DNA from 4 places in the Paenibacillus sp. FSL E2-0151 genome. Region 1 is predicted to be linked to each of the others. Evidence: predicted binding sites of a transcription regulator. Region 1 holds the regulator's gene; each other region holds the start of a gene.
What was found. Region 1 encodes Rex, which represses fermentation and respiration genes when NADH is low (regulators of the CRP and FNR family bind a similar motif). Its sites were predicted from a motif close to TTGTGAAATATTTCACAA; they were not measured.
Positions count from the first base shown of each region.

Region 2: a site for Rex is predicted at 2,318-2,335, ahead of MHI55_RS15845 (cytochrome ubiquinol oxidase subunit I). Genes of this name have one in related genera too.
Region 3: a site for Rex is predicted at 3,607-3,624, ahead of MHI55_RS28825 (formate/nitrite transporter family protein). Genes of this name have one in related genera too.
Region 4: a site for Rex is predicted at 3,806-3,823, ahead of MHI55_RS29445 (cytochrome ubiquinol oxidase subunit I). Genes of this name have one in related genera too.

Region 1 is NZ_CP150308.1:4,339,689-4,345,327, reverse strand. It holds gene dinG (ATP-dependent DNA helicase DinG) at 1-2,241, shown strand, start outside; gene MHI55_RS19520 (redox-sensing transcriptional repressor Rex) at 2,461-3,114, shown strand; gene MHI55_RS19515 (amidohydrolase) at 3,101-4,408, shown strand; gene MHI55_RS19510 (DUF5590 domain-containing protein) at 4,446-4,976, shown strand; gene MHI55_RS19505 (hypothetical protein) at 5,278-5,639, shown strand, end outside.
Region 2 is NZ_CP150308.1:3,484,981-3,490,619, reverse strand. It holds gene MHI55_RS15850 (cytochrome d ubiquinol oxidase subunit II) at 1-876, opposite strand, end outside; gene MHI55_RS15845 (cytochrome ubiquinol oxidase subunit I) at 876-2,240, opposite strand; gene MHI55_RS15840 (MFS transporter) at 2,640-4,034, opposite strand; gene MHI55_RS15835 (LysR family transcriptional regulator) at 4,144-5,019, shown strand; gene MHI55_RS15830 (GNAT family protein) at 5,016-5,216, shown strand; gene MHI55_RS15825 (MFS transporter) at 5,276-5,639, opposite strand, start outside.
Region 3 is NZ_CP150308.1:6,496,138-6,501,776, reverse strand. It holds gene MHI55_RS28840 (ABC transporter ATP-binding protein) at 1-789, shown strand, start outside; gene MHI55_RS28835 (glutathione peroxidase) at 1,030-1,509, shown strand; gene MHI55_RS28830 (FAD-dependent oxidoreductase) at 1,994-3,355, shown strand; gene MHI55_RS28825 (formate/nitrite transporter family protein) at 3,733-4,584, shown strand; gene MHI55_RS28820 (molybdopterin oxidoreductase family protein) at 5,011-5,639, shown strand, end outside.
Region 4 is NZ_CP150308.1:6,646,581-6,652,219, reverse strand. It holds gene MHI55_RS29460 (glycosyltransferase family 4 protein) at 1-1,276, opposite strand, end outside; gene MHI55_RS29455 (glycosyltransferase) at 1,278-2,273, opposite strand; gene MHI55_RS29450 (hypothetical protein) at 2,270-3,562, opposite strand; gene MHI55_RS29445 (cytochrome ubiquinol oxidase subunit I) at 3,945-5,360, shown strand; gene cydB (cytochrome d ubiquinol oxidase subunit II) at 5,305-5,639, shown strand, end outside.

The DNA of each region.
Region 1 (5,639 bases):
GACGGACATACCTATTATCGTCAGCTTGCTCTTAATGTAAGTGATTGGACCGATATTGGTGCACCACGCGATGAGCGGGAGGCTAACCCCCTCGATGGTGTAAGCTTCGAACAGTTTATGGACCAGGTTCGGGAGAATCTGAAGGATACACTGGATCATTACGAAGAGCGTGAAGCGCAGACTCAGATGTTCAGCAGTGTAAGGCAAGCCCTGGATGAAGAGAAACATCTCTTGATCGAAGCTGGAACGGGTACCGGTAAATCTCTAGGGTATCTGTTGCCTGCTATTTACGAAAGTGTGAAGCAAGAACAGAAAGTTATGGTTAGCACGCATACGATCAATCTGCAGGAGCAATTGAGAGAGCGGGACATTCCGATGCTGACTCAAGTGGTTCCGTTCCCGTTTAAGGCTGCTGTATTCAAAGGACGTGGACATTACCTGTGCCTGCGCAAATTTGAACACAAAATCAATAAACGTGAATTCGCCACACCGAAAGAGGATTATTTCACAGCTGCTCAGATGATCGTCTGGCTTACGCAGACCGAAACCGGAGATGATGAGGAACTTAACCTTAGCGGACGCGGAGGGGACTTCTGGGAGACCGTACAGAGCGAATCCGAATCATGTCTGGGAAGATCCTGTCCATGGTTCCGTAAATGCTTCTACCATCGTGCCAAACATGAAGCAGGGTTGTCTGATATCGTAATCACCAATCACTCCAAATTATTTACGGATGTGAAAGCCGCGCATCAGCTGCTGCCAGCCTATGAGAGTCTTGTGATCGATGAGGCACATCATCTGGAGGATGTCGCTGGTAAACATCTTGGAATGCATATGAAATATTTCACCTTGGTTCATACACTGACCCGCCTATTTAAAGACAGTCGTAATGGACAGCTGCCTATGCTTCGTTCGCAGTTATCCGGGCATGAAAATTCGGTGCAATGGGGCTCCATGGTGGATCAGATGTTCCCGCTCGCTCTTGAAGTTAAGGAGCTGTGGGATCGTATGAGCGATGCCTTGTTTGGTCTGTTGCCTGAACGAAGTGATGCTTCACCGGGAGAGACGGGGCAATTTTCACTGCGTCTGAAAGCATCTCAGAAACCTGCAAAATGGCAGGAGTTGCAGGATCTGGAGAACCAGATCTATGTGACTCTGGGTGATTTGGTTCGCAAAGGGGACAAATTGCTGCTTGAAGTGAAAGAGGATCAGGATGATTATCAATCGGATAGTCTGATCACGGACATTACAGGACTGCTGAAAGATCTGACCACATTGAAGGAGAATCTACGTTTCTTCATGCGTATGGATGACGCCAAAACGGTGTACTGGATGGAAGCCAGCGGCCAATTCCGCAGCAAATCTCTCCAGCTGTATGCCGTACCTGTAGATGTGAGTGCACAACTTAAGGATTTATTTTTTGATAAAAAGAAAAGTGTTGTGCTTACATCGGCTACGCTTTCGGTAGATAAGTCATTCCAGTTCATGATTGAACAGCTTGGCTTGCAGGAAGCTGCCGAGAACAATCAGCTGTTAACGTCGATGTTGCCATCACCTTTCAACTATCGCGATCAGGCACTTCTGGTGATTCCGCGTGATTTCCCGAGTGTGAAGGGAAGTGTGGGTGATGCGCACTTTGTTAATATGCTGGTGCAATCACTTGCAGAGACGGCAATTGCTACGCGTGGACGCATGATGGTTCTGTTTACTTCATACAAGATGTTGCGACAGGTCTATGATCCGCTGAAGGAGGCACTGTCTGGCAACGACATCTCGTTGCTTGGGCAAGGCGTTGACAGTGGAAGTCGTTCCAAATTGACTCGCAGGTTCCAAGATGCCAAAGCAACGGTACTTCTGGGCACAAGCAGCTTCTGGGAGGGTGTAGATATCCCGGGAGAGGCCCTAACCTGTCTCGCTATTGTTCGACTGCCTTTCCAGCCACCGAATCATCCGTTGGTGGAAGCCAAGAGTGAGTTGCTTCAGGAACAGAAGAAAAATCCGTTCATGAAACTGTCCGTGCCACAAGCGGTCATTCGTTTCAAACAGGGATTTGGCCGATTGGTGCGTACAGCAAAGGACAGAGGAATTGTCATTGTTTATGATACACGGGTGATTGAAGCGTATTATGGTAAATTCTTTTTGTATTCATTACCTGGTCCCAAAATGGAGCATATGCTCACGGAGCAAATGGTTCCACGAATCACCGAGTGGTTGGAAAAACCTGCTAATGAACAAAAATAATGGTTGTTTTGTTCGTTATATCATTGCATGACACTATCGTTTGGCGTTAAACTTTATTAGATATTTCCGTATCCGATTAAAGCAGTTGCACGTAAGAACTTATAACCCAAATTACAAGGAGCATTCTGTATAAAATGTCACGTTTATCTTTGAGTTTTATACAGAATGCTCATCTTTTCATCTATTATTTTATCGTGGCCTTGGTAAGGGGGAGCAAGAATGAAATCGGATAAAATTTCGGAAGCGGTGGTACGACGTCTGCCTGTATACTTGCGTTATTTGAACGAGTTGCATCAGCGTGAGGTGGCTACTGTTTCTTCTCAAGAGCTTGGACAGAGGCTGGATCTGAATCCGGCCCAAATTCGTAAAGACCTGGCTTACTTCGGTGATTTTGGTCGTAAAGGGATCGGGTATGATGTATCCTATCTGATCGAAAAAATTCGTCACATTCTCAAAATCGATCAGCAAATTAATGTGGCTCTGGTAGGCGCGGGTAACCTCGGTCAAGCCTTGTCCAACTACAACGCATATCTGAAAGACAACATGAAGATTGTTGCTGTATTTGATGCATATGGACCGAAGATAGGTAGTCAAATCAACAGTTTGACGGTAAAACCAATGGATGAATTGACGGAAGCGGTTAAAACGGAAAATATTCGCATCGGAATTATCACGGTTCCGGATACGGAAGCCCAAAATGTAGCCGATCAGCTTATTGAATCAGGAATTGAAGCGATCCTTAATTTTGCACCAACCATTCTAAAAACACCGCCGCATATCCGCATTCACCATGCTGACTTTACAACGGATCTGCTTAGTTTGGCCTATTACTTGGAGACTGGAAAGGACGACGAGGAAGATGACAACAAATAGATGGGTAATTCACAACGGCAAATTTGCCGTTAATGAAGGCGGCACAACATGGAACGTGGTCCACGGATACATGGTTGTTGAGAATGACAAGATTGTGCATATTGGTGAGGCATTGCCGGATGAAGACAAAAATTGTACCAAAGTGGATGGAAAAGGACTGTTCTTCCTGCCGGGTCTGATCAATACGCATGGTCATGCAGCGATGTCGTTGCTCAGAGGGCACGGAGACGATCTTGCATTGCAAGTATGGTTGCAGGAAAAAATGTGGCCGATGGAAGCGAAAATGACTTCAGAAGATGTATATTGGGGAACTTCGCTATCGGTGCTTGAAATGTTGAAAGGGGGAACTACAGCGTTCCTGGACATGTACGATCACATGGATCAAGTTGCCAAAGTTGTGGAGCAATCCGGCGTTAGAGCAGCACTGGCACGTGGTGTAATTGGACTGTGCTCGGAAGAAGAGCAACTGCGGAAGCTGGAGGAGTCGGCTGCGTTTGCACGTGAGTGGAATGGACAGGCAGATGGTCGCATTACAACCGTAATCTCGCCACATGCACCATATACATGCCCTCCTGACTACATAGAGAAGCTTGTGCAGGTCGCGAACGACCTAAACCTTCCCCTTCATACACATATGTCGGAAACGCTTCGTGAAGTCGAGCAGAACGTGGCTGATTATGGACTGCGTCCTGTGGCACATCTGGAGAAACTGGGCTTTTTCTCTCGTCCATCCCTGGTTGCACATGCGGTGCATCTGAATGACGAAGAGATTGAGATTCTGGCCCGTCATGATGTGGCTGTATCCCATAACCCGGGAAGTAACCTGAAACTCGCTTCCGGTGTTGCGCGGATACCTGCGTTGCTGAAAGCAGGAGTTACCGTGTCACTCGGAACAGACGGTCCAGCAAGTAACAACAACCTGGATATGTTCGAGGAAATGAGACTGGCTGCATTGATTCACAAAGGTGTATCTGGTGACCCGACGGCAGTGCCAGCAGGCGAAGCGTTATTACTCGGAACGTCATACGGTGCCAAATCCATCTTCTTGAATAATACCGGAGCACTTCAGGTTGGCATGAAGGCTGATTTTATCGCCCTTAACATTGAACAGGCACATTTCTATCCACATACAGACCTGATCTCACATACGATCTACTCGGCTTCTGCCAAAGATGTTGAACACGTATGGGTGGATGGAAAACAAGTAGTGAAACATGGCGAATGTCTGACGCTGGATGAAGAACGCATTTTGCGTGAGTCTCAATTGGCATTTGATGGTCTGCTTGCTCGTTAATTGCAGGACAGCATCATAGGGAAAGGAAGTTCGGCTTTTGAAGAAAAAAAAGAAGTGGATATGGATTTCGCTGCTTGCACTGGTTCTGATTCTGTTTGGACTTCAGCGTTATTACGTTCATGTCACGCAGGACCAACGCAAGGAAGAAGCGCTCGCCATACAAGCGGCACAGGAGCAACTGGGCATTACATCCTATGATGAATTGCGTAAGTACATCTGGGGAGACAAAGAAGGCTCTGACAACATCTACTGGACCCTGATCGGCAAAAACAAGGATAACCAGGATGTTATGGTCTGGGTTAAGTTCGACGCAAACAATCAACCGGTTAAGGGTGCAAACGCTGTACACAGTGAGCTGCTGCAGAATGGCATGTCCGAAGCGCAGATACGCAATCGCTTCAGTTCTGAAGTTCCTGCCGGTGAGATTAAACGAATCATGCCCGGAGTTGTGAATGGAATATATGTGTGGCAAGTGTATTATAAAGACGGTACGCATAACCACTATCGCTTTTATCGTTTTAGCAACGGAGAACAGGTGGACCTGGTCTACACACTCCCGAACAGCTAGAACAAGATAGAGTGAGATAACTAGAGAATTAAAGAAATGAAAGAACCGGCAGACGGATATCCGGCTGAACCGGTTCTTTGTGTTGTCTGTAAACATATTTGATTTAAATAGTTAAAATTAATAATTTATTCATATTTTCGCCTTCGAAATTGTATATACGATGTGATATACTCAGATATGTACTCAAAGTTACATTCAAAACAAATAAACCTGTCAAAATTATCGCAGGAGTCAATGTGCACATATTCGTATATACCAATAAGCCAGTAGGTTGGGCCAAATTCTGGGAGGGGTAATTCACTTGAAGCTAAAAGTATTGCCTATTGCTTTAACTGCCGTCATTTCAGCCGTAGTGTTGTTTGGAGGTTGGTTTGTATATCGTCAGGTGGCTGTGCAGAATCCGATTGAAAAAATGGTAACCCAGTACGATGGAGTCAATGACGTTCAATTAACTATTAACCGCAATGACGTACAATTGAAACTGGATCTGCAACCTGATGTTGATTTGGGCAGACTGGTACAATATATTCACAAAGAAGGACAGACCCTGATTGGAACACGCTCACTAAAGTTGGATGTTGTGGATCATTCCAGTGAAGCACTGGAAAGTTGGTGGGGGGATGCGATGTTCACCGTAGCTCAGGCGATGGAGAACAAGCAATA
Region 2 (5,639 bases), 850 kb from region 1:
CTGAATGGTGATGTATGGATCGAGAATGTAAGGATATTGCCCAATCCCGTAAGCAAAAAAGGCTGTGAGAAATTGCAGCATGATGCATATAAAAGCTAAACCATAACGGCGTCCGTTATATAACAGCCACATGGCAATCATGAAAAACGCAACGGAAAGCGCCAGCAGCCACCATAAATCCATCATATTTTGAAAATGACGCTCATTGTGTTGACCCAAATATATAAATGCAGTCAGCGCGAGAATAATGGTCGGTGTGCTCCAGAACAAAGCATAGTTCCGCATCAGCTTCAATGCCGAATGGTCCTCTGCGCGAGAAGCGTAAAATGTGAGAAATGATCCGCTAATGAACAATACGGACACGATCGCCAGTCCAACGATGCTCCACGATAATGGATTCGTAAATAGCGCCCAGTAATCCAGGGAAACGGTATCTCCCTGCTTCAAAATAAAGCCACCTTCAGACAGGGTCAGTGCCACTGACAATGACGCTGGAATAAGTAGACCCGTAGCTCCGTATAAGAACAAATACACGATACTTTTTTTGGAACCATAATTTTCGAAAGCATAGAACGACCCACGAATGGCAAGTAGAATGACGGCAATACTTCCTGGAACAAGCAGCGCGGAGCCATAATAATAGGCCGTGTCCGGGAAAAATCCGACGATACCAATATAGAAAAAGACAAAAAATACATTGGTGATCTCCCAGACAGGTGATAGATAACGGGAGATCAGACGATTAATCAGATGATCCTGCTTTGTCAGGCGTGCATAAAAGGCAAAGAAACCTGCTCCAAAATCAATGGAAGCTACAATAAGATAGCCGTACAAGAACAGCCAGAGTACCGAAATACCAATTAATTCATAACTCATCAGGCCTGATCCCCTTTCTTGGCTGATTGATCATGCTTCTCCTTCAACCATTTCTCCATCTCGAGTTCAGCAGGATTGTTATTGAACAACCGTCTCAGTACGACGACACACATAACGCCTAGCAGGATGTAGAGAAGCAAGAAGACGAAAAATAAAATTCTCACACTCGGTGAAGAAGTAGCGGCCTCTTCTACCCGCATATAACCTCGGATGATCCATGGCTGCCGCCCGATCTCTGCATAGAACCAACCCATCTCAACGGCCAGAAAAGCAAGCGGTGCACTCAGTGCAACCATACGAAGCATCCACTTGTTAAACTGATTACGTTTCTTCCAGAATACAAACAGGAAGTACAGACTTGATATAGCAAGCAGAGCGAATCCAATACCAGCCATTAGATCAAACAAATAATGCACAAGTAAGGGCGGGTGTTCATCTGGTGGAAATTCGTTCAGCCCGGTTACCTCGGCGTTAAAGTCTCCAAAGGCAAGGAAACTGAGCAGTTTCGGCAAATGAAGAGCGCCTATAATTTCATGTTCTGCATTCAGCCATCCCAAAAAAATCAAATCCGCGCCGCTTTCCGTCTCGAAATGCCACTCGGCAGCTGCGAGCTTCTCCGGCTGATGCTCAGCCAAAAACTTGGCAGACACATCTCCAGCTAAAGAATTTAACAAACTGAATACCAGCACAACGGCCATCATGAGATTCAAACCTTTTTTGTGGTAGGCCGACACTCCTTTTCTCAGCATCGCAAAGGCTGCTATTCCTGCTAACAGAGCAGCTCCTGTCAGATAAGCCGAGCTTAATACATGGAACACTTTGGAGAACGTCGCTGTATTCAGCATCGCTTGCACGGGGTTCACTGCCATGAATTGACCTGCTTCCATGACAAAACCTTCAGGCTGGTTCATGAAGCCGTTCACTGTTGTAATAAAAACAGCAGACATGCCTGCCCCGGCGACAATTGGGATGGTCAGCAACCAGTGGATATACGGATTTTTGAACCGATCCCACGTGTACAGATAAATGCCCAGGAATATTGCTTCAAAAAAGAATGCAAATACTTCCATAAATAGCGGCAGTGCAATGACATTCCCGGCAAGTTTCATAAAATTCGGCCATACCAAGGCCAACTGTAGTGAGATCGCTGTGCCTGTCACGACACCAACCGCGACAGAAATGACAAACCCTCTGGACCACCTCTTTGCCATAAGTATGTAATGGTGATCCTTCTTCCGAATGCCGATGAACTCTGCAATAGCAATCATCAAAGGTACGCCGACACCAAGCGTTGCAAAAATCACGTGGAACCCGAGCGTCAAACCAGTCACTAGCCTGCTCCATAAAACCGTATCAATAGCCATTCTTTGTGTTGCCTCCTTTCAAACTCTGTTCAATTTAGAAACATTCAATATCAGATTTGGCCAAGCTCAATGCAGAGTTGCGAAAAATTTCACAAAGTTAGGTATGACGATATCTTGCCACACCTATAATGCGTTTACTCCTGTAGGCCCCCGATAATAACAAGCATTGGATGCCTATTAAAATCTGATATTAATGCACTTAAAGTACTAACCAAGCCTATTAATCAAAATTATTATATCTTTATTTTTACCTAATTCAATCAAAGACACGTCTTCTACCCTAAACGTTCAAGAAAGGATCAACTCTTTCTGACAACTTGGTGAAAGTCAAAAAATACACCCAATGGAGCTATTGATTCATTGGGTGTAAACGTGTTATTGCACGGAAGATTCTCTATTTTACTTGCTTACTTGCTCCGGACTCACTAAACCTGCCTCGCGACGTACGCTCATGATGATCAGTGATGCAGCTAATACCGTAAGGATGATTCCAAGCTTCTGAAATCCTGTCACATTGAATGTATCCCCCATAACAATTCCAATCAATAACGACGATAAAATGGTCCCCAGGTAGCGTGATGTATTAAAAATACCCGATGCCACTCCGATCATTTCTTTCGGTGTGCTTTTAAACAGTGCTGCTTGCATGCCGACCGCGTTTAGGCCATTACTTATTCCAAATAAAGCTAAAGCAACAATGATTATGAAGATTGGAGAAGTTTCATTCATAACAACGATCAATATAGATCCAAATGTCATTAAAGAAGCGGATACGATCAGAGCTGGCCGTGATCCTGATCTGTCAATCCAGCGCCCTGCGATCGGAGCAATAATGACTGAACATAACCCCAAAGCTAGCATGCTCATTCCTGTATGAACTTCGTTGAGATGACGTACCTGCTTCAAATACGTAGGAACTCCAAAAAAAAGTGCGTAAAACAGGATGTTCACCAGCATGTATTGCACATTCACCCAAGTCATCTCCGGATATGAGGCAAACGTTCGCAGAGGGATAAAAGGCGTGGCTGCTTTTAATTCATGTCGGAAGAACATGACGAGTGCGATTAACCCGATCCCCCCTGTCAGCAGATGCCATGTTGAAATATCTCCTGTGGAATTTACTGAAAGTAAACCGATGAGCAGAGTCACCAAAGCTACCGTAAACATCAGGATACCTGGTGCGTCAATTAACGCGAGCCATTGCCGAATGGACATGTGACCAGAGATAGACGGAGATTGCTCGTCCTTCGGGATTGTTTTCCAGGCGAACCAAAAACTCGCCAAGACAAACGGAATATTAACGAAGAATATGCTGTGCCAGTCCCACCAATGAATCAATACTCCACCAATAAAAGGTCCAATTGCAGCCGCTCCAGAAAGGAATATAGCCAAGGTGGACAAGGCGGAGGCTTGTTTTTCAGTCACGTTCATTCTGACAATCGCCATTCCGACGGCCACCATCATGCTTGTGCCAATTGATTGAACAATCCGGAATACAATGAGCCACGAAAAACTGGGAGACCACGGAGCTAACATGGACGATACAAAAACAATAACAAGACCCATGAGGAAGATCTTCCTCCGGCCAAACAAATCACTACACTTGCCCATGACGGGTTGAGCGACAGCACTGGCAATGTAAAATGATAAAATAATCCACGAAACGGCTGTAAAATTAAGTTGATACACTTGTTGTAACCTGGAGATTGCCACCGAAATCATGGAGGAATTCAACGGATTCAACATAATTCCGAGTCCAACAGCTAACATCAATCCTTTATTTCGAACGTTCATTGGTGCACCTCTCTCTCTTCTGCTGTTATCTTACTTGAACGTATTCATTTATTCCAACGCATTATATGTTATGATTTGATGAACTAGAAGGAATGAAGTGATGGTGCAAATGGAGCTTCTTCAACTAAAATATTTCCTGACGGTGGCCCGATGCGAACATGTTACGGAAGCTGCGGGAAAGCTGCATGTCACGCAATCCTCCCTGAGCAAAACGATACAACGATTAGAGGACGACTTGGGAGTCCCTTTATTTGATCGAATCGGGAGAAAGCTGCGATTAAACGACTTTGGAAGAACATTTCTTCAGCGAACTGAAAAAGCCTTATTTGAATTGGAACAAGGAAAGCGGGAAATCGCTGACCTCTCCAACCCGGATCAGGGTACACTGCAATTGGCGGTGACTACGGCGAGCACATTGCCAGGTATACTGCGGGAATTCCGGAAAAACAAGCCGGATATTCAGTTCCATGTGCAAATGGTTTCGTTAGAAAACATGTCCAGACTCCTACATCGGGGCGAGGTGGACTTTTGTCTCTCCTCCCCTCCGATTCAAGGTGACGATATCGAATGTCAGATACTATATGACGATCCGATTGTAGTCGCTATTCCTATGGGTCATCGATATGCATACCGAAGCAGCATTAAATTATCCGAGCTTAAGGACGAGTGGTTTGTTGGGGTGAAGCAAGGGTATGGGGTTCGTGATATGGTAGATTCCGTATGTCAATCCGCTGGTTTCCTACCAAAGTATGTGTATGAAGGTGATGAGCCTGCAAGATTAACAGCCCTTGTTGAAGCGGAGATCGGTCTCGCGTTTATACCTAGCACAGCCAGAAACCCGCATGAGCGCATTAGATATCTTCAGGTAGAGGAACACCAGCTCGTTCGGGAAATCGCTCTACTTTCGCACAAAAACAGGTATATTTCCAAAGCCGCTTTAGAGTTTCGCAGCGTGGTTATGGACTACTTCAGTGCTATGCCATGAGCATAAATTCAATCCAGAGGAGTGCATTCGAACATCTGAAATTTCACCGCATAGAAGCTCATATTAATGTGGATAACACCCCTTCCATGAAACTGGCAGAGAGTGTTGGTATGGAATTTGAATGTCTACGTAAAGGGTTTATACACGAAAATAATGAATGGACCGATCACTTGGTGTATTACAAAAATTCTAATTAAACGGTTCATACAACTTACTCTAAAACAAGGGAACTCCATATCATGAAGTTCCCTGTTTTCTATGTTTGTTGAATATTCTTCTTTTTGCGATGAAGGGTTACTACTCCCAAACTAACTGCTGAAATCCATAATAGAATTATTGCATTACTTGAGACTAATGATTGCACTGTATCTAGTTGTAATAATTGCGTAATTAACCTTCCTTCATACGGTGAAAGTGTGGCTCCCAAGTTATACGCGATTAGAACAATGGTCGTACCCAGCTTTGCCATTTTGGCGATTTGTTGTGCAAAAGTATGCAATAAATAGGGCATTATACAGCGGAATGAAAACCCGATGATCATTGAGCACACGGTAGTAAGCATGATACTTTGCGAGATCGTCGTAACGAACATCGAGCTTCCAAGTAACAGAATCGATAAT
Region 3 (5,639 bases), 2.2 Mb from region 1:
GCACTTGTTGGAGCCAATGGTTCAGGAAAGTCAACCATCCTGAAAACGATGGCACGTATTATGGCTCCAAAAGCAGGTAATGTATTGCTCGACGGGAAGTCCATCCATAAACAGTCCACGCGTGAAGTTGCCAAGCAACTTGCGATTTTGCCACAGAATCCAACAGCTCCTGAAGGTCTTACCGTTACTGAACTGGTATCGTATGGTCGCTTTCCTTATCAAAAAGGATTTGGCTCCATGCGTGCGGAAGACAAACGTATGATTGAATGGGCTATCGAAGTGACAGCCATGACTGAATTCCATGATCGTCCGATTGATCAACTGTCTGGTGGACAGCGTCAACGTGCCTGGATTGCCATGGCACTTGCACAAGAAACAGATATCCTTTTCCTGGACGAGCCGACTACGTTCCTGGATATGGCTCACCAGCTCGAAGTATTGCAATTACTGGAGCAACTGAATGCCACAGCCAACCGTACCATTGTTATGGTTGTGCATGACTTGAATCATGCTTCCCGCTACGCACATCACATGATTGGTATCAAAAAAGGTAAAGCCATCGCTCATGGTTCACCTGTGGAAGTTATGAACTCAGATGTACTTCGTGAAGTATTCAACATTGAAGCAGATATCGTGATTGATCCGCGTTCCGGTGTACCGCTCTGCTTGCCTTACGCTCTTGCAGGCGAACGCCAGCAATCGAAGACGCCAGAGCAGCTGGTCATGAACAGTGCGATGGTTCATGCTGGAGGACGGGCAGAACCACGTGTTCAAGCGACAGGAAGTTAACGAAATGGGCCATATGTGGGTCCTTACATTATAGAATGAAGCCGCTGTGCGCTATCGCACGCGGCTCTTTTGCATTCATGGGGGATTTGCAATGCATGGGAGCAAAGGGGACGGGTAGACCCTGGATTTGGTAATCGCATCGGATCAGGTCTATAATAATAAGACAGGCTGTGAGTTCATTGGTTATGCCAACATGCTCGCAACAGCCCAAACCAACATATGTCATGGGAGGAATCAGTCATGTCCGTATATTCATATCAGGCGGTAACCACCGCGAACCAAGAAGTCTCACTGGATCTGTATCAAGGTAAAGTATTGGTCATTGCCAATACAGCCAGCAAGTGTGGGCTGACCCCGCAATACGGTGAATTGCAAAAGCTCTATGATCGTTATCGCGATCAAGGCTTGGTTGTACTGGGTTTCCCTTGTAACCAGTTTGGAGGGCAGGAGCCAGGTACAAGTGAGGAAGCAGAATCATTTTGCCAGATTAACTATGGTGTGAATTTCCCGGTGTTTGCCAAGGTAGACGTGAATGGTGAGGACACTCATCCCCTGTTCCAATACCTGAAGGAGCAACAACCTGGCGTAGGTGAAACAAGCGACATCCAATGGAACTTCACCAAGTTCCTTGTTAACCGTGAAGGTGAAGTGGTAGGTCGTGTTGAACCGAAAGAATCTCCGGAGACAATGATTGCAGATATCGAGAAATTGCTCGGTTAATACATGAACGTTGAGAAGCCTGTCCTTGCATAAGCAAGGATGGGCTTCTTTGATTATTTTATATACGCGGATTTATTCTCTTCACAGGTAGGAGTCGGATCCATGAAATCAACCCTGTAATGAAAATTGAAGCCATTTATTTTTTGTACAAGTAAAACATGAATGTAAGAGAGGACTCTAACTTTATACGTCCACACTGCATTCATACAGGGATCACGGAAGCCATTACATAGCATAAACGCGCCCAAATCCGGGGACAATGAAATCAATACAATGAAGGGAAGCAAGGCTTAAATACAGGTGAATGACCTCCTTCGACAAACTTTTTTTTCAAAACCTATTGCAATGTGAAAAATATCACATTATAATGAGTATATAAAGTGAAATAAATCACATACACTGTTTCGGACAAGAAGTGAAATGTTTCACAACCATAACAACCTTATATTCAAACTCATTTATATATTTCGAGGAGGAACTTTTAATGAAAATCGCAGTTATCGGATGTACACACGCAGGAACCGCAGCCATCGTAAATACCGCCAAATTGTACCCGGATGCTACCATCACGGTGTATGAGCGCAATGACAATATCTCCTTCCTATCTTGTGGCATTGCGCTCTACGTAGGTGGGGTTGTGAAAGACCCTGACGGCTTGTTCTATTCTTCGCCTAATCAACTGGCAGAGCTTGGTGTTGAGACTAAGATGCTTCATGAAGTAACAGCAGTAGATGCCAAGGGCCATACCCTTCAGGCTAAAAACCTGCAAACCGGGGAAGAATTTGAAGATACGTTTGACAAACTGATCGTGACAACGGGTTCATGGCCTGTCGTTCCAAAGCTTGAAGGCATCGAGATGGATAACATTTTACTTTGCAAAAACTACAATCATTCCAACACGATTATTGAAAAAGCCAAAGATGCCAAACGTGTTACCGTTGTAGGTGCAGGATATATCGGCGTAGAGCTGGTGGAGGCTTTCCAAATGAACGGCAAGGAAGTTACCCTGATCGACAGTGTGGACCGGATTTTGAACAAATACCTGGACCCTGAATTCACGGATGCGATCGAAGACACGTTGACTGGACGCGGCATCAAACTGGCTCTTGGTCAAACGGTACAGAAGTTTACTGGTGAAGATGGCAAAGTAACTAAGGTGATCACGTCCAAAGGAGAGTTCGAAACCGATCTGGTTATTCTGTGCATTGGTTTCCGTCCAAATACAGAGCTGCTCAAAGGCCAAGTGGATATGCTGCCAAACGGCGCAATCATCGTGGATAAATACATGCAAACGAGCCAAAAAGACGTCTTCGCTGCGGGTGACAGCTGTGCTATTCATTACAACCCAACAGGCAAAGCATCTTACATTCCACTGGCAACCAACGCCGTGCGGATGGGTACACTCGTAGCCCGTAACCTGGTTCGTCCTACGACACCGTATATGGGTACACAAGGAACATCGGGTATCAAAATTTATGAGCAAAATATCGCGGGTACAGGGATGACGGAAATGTCTGCTGCTGACGAAGGCCTGATTGTTGAATCCGTGGTACTGGAAGACAGCTACCGTCCGGAGTTCATGCCAACGGCTGAGAAACTGTTACTCAAAGTAGTATATGAGCAGGCTACTCGTCGGATCGTTGGAGCACAGGTGATGTCTCAGGTTGATCTGACTCAATCGATTAATACGATCTCGGTTTGCATCCAAAATAACATGACCGTAGATGAGCTGGCCTTCATCGACTTCTTCTTCCAGCCACATTACAACAAACCGTGGAACTTCCTGAACACGGCGGGTCTGCAAGCACTGCCTCCAATAGAAGTAAAAGCACCAGCAATGGTGTAAGGAAGCAGAATAGATGGTTTAACAGCGATCTTGATAAACGCCATACAAAGATAAGTCATGCTTGTCCGTAAATAAGAGGTGTACAATAACTGCCAAGATTACGAAACAAGGCGGACGATTATAAAGGAAAGAGAAGACTGGCGAGTATATCGTCAGTCTTCTTTTTTGTTGTTTTAGCTACAAAAGGCCTTACTACACTCTTGCTGTCATAACTATTCCAAGACACTCTTAAAGTATCTTTTTAAGTAACATTGTGATAATTTGCACAAAGTTTCATGCAGTAGCAAGATACAATTGAGATATGGTATTCAACGCATAAACAAAGGAATTCAGATGGTTTTATCCAACGATGAACAATGAAGGAGAGGATGAATGATATGGCAGCAAAAACACCTCTTGAGGTTGCACAATATACGGCGCAAACAGGCATGAAGAAGGCTCAATATCCGGCGTCTTCTGTACTGGTGCTCAGTTTTCTGGCAGGGGCTTTTATTGCGCTAGGTTTTCTACTGGATATTCGGGTGATTGCTTCTGCGCCAGCTGAGTGGGGAAGTCTGGTCAATCTGATTGGAGCAGCAGTGTTCCCGGTTGGATTAATCTTGGTACTCATCGGTGGTGGAGAGCTGCTGACAGGTAACATGATGGCAGTTCCACTTGCAACGATTGCAAGAAAATTATCCGTGGGTAGCATGTTGAAAAATCTAACCTTAGTGACGATTGGTAATTTTGTTGGAGCTTTGTTTGTCGCGTACGCGTTTGGACATGTGCTGGGCCTGACCGGAGAGGGTGTATATCTGGCAAAAGTGGTGGATATGGCTGGGCATAAGCTGCATGACGGCTTCCTGCAAGCTTTCATCTCTGGCATCGGCTGTAACTGGCTGGTCGCGCTGGCCGTGTGGTTATCTTATGCTTCGGATACGATGAGTGGCAAGGTACTGGGCATTTGGTTTCCAACGATGGCATTTGTGGCGATTGGATTCCAGCACGTTGTGGCCAATATGTTCCTCATCCCGGCGGCAATCTTTGAAGGACATTATTCGTGGGGTCAATATGTGATGAATTTCATTCCGGTATGGCTCGGGAATCTGACTGGTGGTGCTCTGTTTGTAGCTGCAGCCTATTGGGTGGTGTACCTGCGCCAAGCTGAGCCAAAAGTGAAGCCAGAGATGGCAACGTCGATCGAAGCTGTGGAGACGGAGGCTAGAGTGATGTTGAGTAAACAAGCATAGCGGGCACAGCGTAGCATGTGTGCACGGGTTATAGAAGAGAAGACGATTCTGATCTTGCTCGGTTCATGGCGAATATGCTGTGAGGGAGCAGGGCGGGATCGTTTTTTTTGTATGGGGTTCTTGTTGGAGTTTAACGCAAAATAAATTCGCCATGAAAAGGTTCGGGGGAACGAAACCTGTTCATGGCGAATTTCGGGAGTGGTCCATGATATGGCATGAGGAGGAAGTGGGGAAACACTAGCCTAATGCCTTATTTTTAATTTACCCCTGAATTCTGAAGTTGAATCAAACTCAAAAACATTTTTTTGAAAATAATTTAAAGCCGCTATAGCGGCGAATATGAAGCAAAAACATACTGTTCTCTTTACGCGATAACCTCGAAGAAGATATGATATAGGGATAGCTTTTAAAGAGGGGAGCCTTACGATGATCGATCAGGAGAATGGTGTATTTGCGGCGGTGTGCCCGCTCGACTGTCCGGACACTTGTGGTCTGTTATTACATAAAGAGAACGGCAAAATTGTGAAGGTGGCAGGCAATCCGGATCATCCGATCACCAAGGGTGCCATCTGTAATAAAGTCAGAAATATGACTGAGCGGGTGTATCACCCCGAGCGTCTACAATATCCGATGAAACGTGTAGGAGCCAAAGGTGAAGGCCAGTTTGAACGAATCAGTTGGGATGAAGCGATTCGCGAGATTACGACCAAATTCACTGCATTGTCCGAAACCTACGGCTCGGAGAGTATCCTGCCCTACAGCTTTTACGGTAACATGGGCATTCTCGGCGTAGACGGTATGGATCGGCGTTTCTTCAATGCGCTTGGTGCGAGTGTACTGGAGCAGACGATCTGTAACTCCGCTGGAAATACCGGCTGGAAATATACGATGGGTGCCAATCGGGGAACGGTGCCGGAAGATACGGAGCATGCGGATCTCATCCTGGTGTGGGGTGGCAATATCGTCAGTACAAATATGCACCAGGTCGTTTTGGCGGAGAAAGCCCGCAAAAAAGGCGCCAAGATCGTCGTCATCGACGTTCATCGCAATCGTAC
Region 4 (5,639 bases), 2.3 Mb from region 1:
CACAGCTCATCGCTTCCAGACAGGCATAGGAGGTGCCTTCCGAGAACACAGTTGGAATTACGGCGATATCTGCCTGATGGTAGGCCTCCCGAATATCCCGGAAATCATACGTGCGTTGAATGATTCGCTCCGCATGTGGATGAGTACGATGCCAGTAACGAAAGACTCTCCCGACCGTGCTGCCTTCGACCAGTTCCCCGGCAAATTCAATCTCCAGATCTGGAAAGGCTCCAAGTAGTTTATCCGCTGCCAGCATCATTGGAATAATACCCCGTTCCATGCTGATGCGGCGTGGATAGATAATGCGAATTGGGCGGGGAGAGGTTATACGGGCATCCACAGTTTCCTTTTCAACCTGTCCCTGAATCGGACCATTAACCTGATACTCAGCATCTGCTTCTACCAGAATCTCCGTAGCCCAATCCTTTGAATTCCGGTGATTATGAGCAAACCTATACGTTTCGCCATCTACCTCAGCTTCTTCCAGTTTTGATAACTGCAAATGGAGATCTACCGTTCCTTTCTCCTCTCGTTCTTGATCGCTATCTGTATCCCCACCTCCATCTCCGTTAGCCTTACCACTGTCTGCTTCATCACGACTCGTTCCACCCTTGCCTTCTACAGCTTGCACTCCTGATATAACTGCACCAGCACTGTCTACATGACTTGCCAGATCATTCCTCCATGCGACAAGCCATTCGTCTTCCTGTTCTTGCTCAAAGGTTCGCGTTGGTGGGGCAGGTGTGAAATAGGACGTATCCACTGCATTGTGAATCAGGACAACCTGCCTTGGATCGGTATAGGTGCACGCAGCCCGGCAAAAGGTCTGGAAATGGGAATCCACGGATACAATGCGCACGAGTCCATCCAGAGCCAGTTGAATATGTTCCGCGACTTGTTGTTTGGTCTCCAGTGGCAGTCCGGGACGATCCCAGTTAATGCCGTGACAGATGCCAAGACTGCCGGGTTTGTAGGTGATGGGTTGCCACAGACAGCTGGCATAGATCACTGGGCCGCGCGCTGCGGCTGCCATCCGGTCAAAGGCTTCCGGTACATTATCCATGTCGTACGAATAACCAAATACGTCAATCTGCTCCGTCCGAGTCTGGAATGCTTCAAAATAAGAGAGCTGATGAACCTCGGGAATATGCCCGAGTCCTCGGATGACACTGCACAGATCCAGAATATATCGCTCCAGTCCACCACCAAATACACGACCGAATTCCCGGTTGTACCCGTCGGTGAAACTATGCGTCAGAATACTCACCACGCCCATCTCACGGTCCCTCCTTCCAGGGAATCAGCCGAGGTTCCGGATCGAGAATAGACTCGTAATGTGCAAGATTGCCCCACTCACCGCTAGGATCAATGCGCTTGTAACGCAAATATTTACGAACCCGGTCCTCGAGACTGCCTGCCCATCCGAGATGCTGAACCTTCAGCTCCGTGCTGACCCCGGGCAATACGGTGCAGGACAAGGGAAGACGGGGAACATGATGATTCTGTTGTGGATAAAAATAGGGATATCCAGGCATATACCGTACAAGTGAAGCCGTATGCCGCTTGTGAAGAGACCAGAGATCATCTTCCCGGTAGTGGGTCCGGCCACCCCACATATCGTAGAAACGAAATGCAAACCAGTCCGCATACTCCTGATTAATCAGAGTGCGTATGGCTTTCTTGGCCTCTGAGCTGTACAGCTCATCCGCATCAACTGAGAGCAACCAGTCGGGACATGTTCCTGCAGCCGCTTGCCACAAGGTGTTGCGAAGTCGCCATTCCTCGGCGAACAGTGGTTTCTCCAATACCTCCAGACGGACCACCTTTGGATAGGCTTTGCATATGTCCGGTGTTCCGTCTGTGCTGGCATCGTCCACAATGACGATCTCATCCACGAACTCACTCAGATCATGCAATACTTCTTCAAGGTATCGGCCACGTTCATTGCGAACCTGGAGCATGGCGGTCAGCTTGTTGCCTTTGCTTTTGCGAACCCGACGAATGGAGAAGGGTTCTTTGAATATACTTGTTTCCTCATGTGTTACAGCAGCATTCTGTTCTGCCTGACCTTGTGAATCATTCCAGTGATGCACTTGGCTTCGGATGTCCTGCGTTGGTTGTGCATGATCCGGGGTGTGATCTCCATTTTCCAATGCGTCTGTATGTGTTCGATCGACTGTTTCGGTTGGCGTGTAAGTGGTTTCGGTTCGGATATCCCTGTGCACCATTGGTCCATTCAACTGTTGTCTACGCCTCTTCGGGTCCAGCATCATGGCACCTCCCCAAGCAATTGCTGTACAGCATGATCCAACAGCTCCAGCTCGACAATCCGGGCCAGCGCATCTTCATCCTCCAGTGCTGTCTCAAGGAAATGTCGGACTGCCCCGTGTCGTTCCCCTCGTAGTGCCAGCGCACTGCCGGATAATTGCTGATAATCCCGGCGACTAGCATCATCCTGAATATCGACTGCATGCACCAGAGCTAGTGCTTCTTCCACACGTCCAGTCTCCTGGTAGATGCGGAATTTCCAATGTCTCGCCGTTTCTCCGCCAAGTTCGTCCAGGATACGCAGGGCATTTCCGTAATCATCATTCATACGCAATAGTTCCGCTCGTACAAGTTGATCTTCTCCTGCCTCAAACCAGCGACATAACTGTTCATAATGATGCCGTTCTTGTTCATCTGCTGCACTAATTCCATACACCCGCAGGGCGTCCTCCAACTGTCCAGCCCGGGCATGGATGGCAGACAGGAATCGATAATGGGAGACCACACAATCACTGCGACCATTCATGACCGCATGGGTGAAGGCCTCTTGCAACGAATGGACGGCCCGCGGATCTTCAAGCAAGTACTCATAGGCTGCCAGCAAAAAGGATATCGTCTCATGTGCACCTGCTTTGGCACGGAGCTGACGGTAGAAGTCGGCACGTACACTGCATTGAAGCAGGGTGACGCTATCTGGAGTGCCTGACAGGATCTGCCGTAGCGCATGCAAGAAGAGCAGTTCGTAGTCCCGGAGAGGGACTTCGAGATCATCCTTTTGCATCGTACCCGCAGGTGCAGGGTCTTCTCCGCCCAGCCAGATAGCACGTACGCCTTGGAATAACAGCTTCATATAACGTGTTTCGGAGGATGTGCCTACCAGATCGGCGATGCCGACCAGTTTGGAAATACTGCTCTCCCATAGCGGAGATTCTGCTTCGTTTCCAGCAGGCTCAGGGAGCAGGGCAATACATAGCTCAGGCTCCAGCGAAGCCGTAGCTATTAGCCAGTAGGGATGGGCGACCACGGCTACGGTGCGAGGTTCCAGCAATAGCTGCTCAGCCTCAGGGAGGGAGATGACGGTAATGACCGGAGGTACATCTTCTGTTTGCGTCAGGCTGCTGACATAGTAGACCTCTCCCTCGATCGACAGCAGTGCAGCAATATCGGGATAGGGAAAGGATGACCAGCCTCCTTTGCGAGGGAAGAGAACATACCGGACAGGGGGCTGTGTTGTACTGGCCTTATCCAGGCTGGCTTCGGCGTCTTCACCTGGTAGTGGTGCAGGTTTTTCCATGAATAGTTCACCTCACCTTGACTGTAATATGGAGCGTCTACGCTCTGCATGTGCTTCATGCTTTCAATTCATATGTAAAGCCCTCCGGTACTTCGCATGATATGCCTGAGACTAACATATGGGCATTCCGTCCCAAACATGAGTATCTTCCATGAATAGATGAAGTTGGCAAGCTGTGATAAAAGGCTGAATTTTATCTTTTGTGTGACCAGGATCACTTTTTTTTTGCTCTAGAGAGGAAGATTGTGATAATTCTCACATGTATAAAATAGGTAATCTGGCACAATACGTTCATCAACGTATTTGGCGGACAGACAGCGAAGGTGCAGCTTCAATGCCAAATACGCATACTGCGAAGTGAACAGAAAGAAGGGGTAACGGTATGGATCCGATTATGTTATCGCGTATCCAATATGCACTTACAACGATTTTCCATTTCTTTTTTGTCCCGCTATCCATCGGTCTTGTACTGTTGGTTGCAATCATGGAGACGTTGTACGTTGTTAAGGGTAAGGAGATCTACAAAACGATGGCCAAGTTCTGGGGCAAGCTGTTCCTGATTAACTTTGCCGTCGGGGTAGTCACAGGTATTTTGCAAGAGTTCCAGTTTGGTATGAACTGGTCCGAGTACTCCCGATTTGTCGGGGACGTATTCGGTGCGCCACTGGCTATTGAAGCGCTACTGGCGTTTTTTATGGAGTCTACATTTATTGGATTGTGGATATTTGGATGGGATCGTTTGTCCAAAAAAGTGCATCTGGCCTGCATCTGGCTGGTGTTTGTCGGCACATTCCTGTCCGCGCTGTGGATTCTGGCAGCCAATTCATTTATGCAACATCCTGTTGGGTTTGAGATTAACAACGGCCGAGCCGAGATGAATGATTTTTTTGCACTCATCACAAATGGTCAGCTTCTCGTTGAGTTCCCACATACAGTCTTTGGGGCATTGATGACAGGGGCCTTCGTCGTAACCGGGATCAGTGCCTACAAATTGATGAAAAAGCAGGATGTGGAGATCTTCCGCAAATCGTTTAATATTGCGATCACTATCGCTCTTGTTTCTTCATTCGGCGTCGCATTCTCGGGTCACTTCCAGGCGCAATATCTGGTGGAGACACAGCCGATGAAGATGGCAGCCAGTGAGGGCACATGGACAACGACAGAAGATCCGGCGCCTTGGACGGTGGTCGCTTTTATTGACCCGGATAAACAGGAGAGTACGGGTGAGATCAAAATCCCTGGATTGCTCAGTTATCTGTCCTACAGCAAGTTCTCCGGTAGTGTCAAAGGTATGAAGGAGCTTCAAGCTGAGTATGAACAGACGTATGGACCGGGGGACTACATCCCGCCGGTACGGACAACATTCTGGAGTTTCCGCATTATGATCGCAGCGGGTGGTTTAATGATTGCATTGGCGCTATACGGTACGTTCCTAGCCATGCGTAAGAAGCTGGAGGTCGCTGGAAAGTGGTTTATGCGTCTGATGGTGTTCGCCATCTCCCTGCCGTTTATCGCCAATACGTCAGGTTGGATTATGACCGAGGTAGGAAGACAGCCATGGACAGTATTTGGCTATATGACAACCGAAGCCGGGGTCTCGCCGAACGTATCCGCAGGAACGATCCTGTTCTCGACCATCGCTTTTACCGCTGCGTATACGGTTCTCGGAATCGTGATGGTATACCTGTTCGTACGTGAGATCAAAGCAGGACCGTTTGCGGTCGAGAAGCCAGAAGATCACGATGAATCGGCCGATCCGTTCGGCGTGGATGGAGGTTATTCCGTTGTCACTAAGTGAGTTGTGGTTTTTGCTGATTGCCGTATTGTTTGTCGGTTTTTTCTTTTTGGAAGGTTTTGATTTTGGTGTGGGGATGTCTACAGGCATTATTGCCAAAACGGACCGCGAACGTCGGACTCTGATCAACTCGATTGGTCCGTTCTGGGACGGTAATGAAGTATGGCTGATTACAGCAGGGGGAGCGATGTTTGCTGCCTTCCCACACTGGTATGCCACGTTGTTCAGTGGTTTTTACCTGCCACTTGTAGTGGTGTTACTCGCCTTGATTGGTCGCGGTGT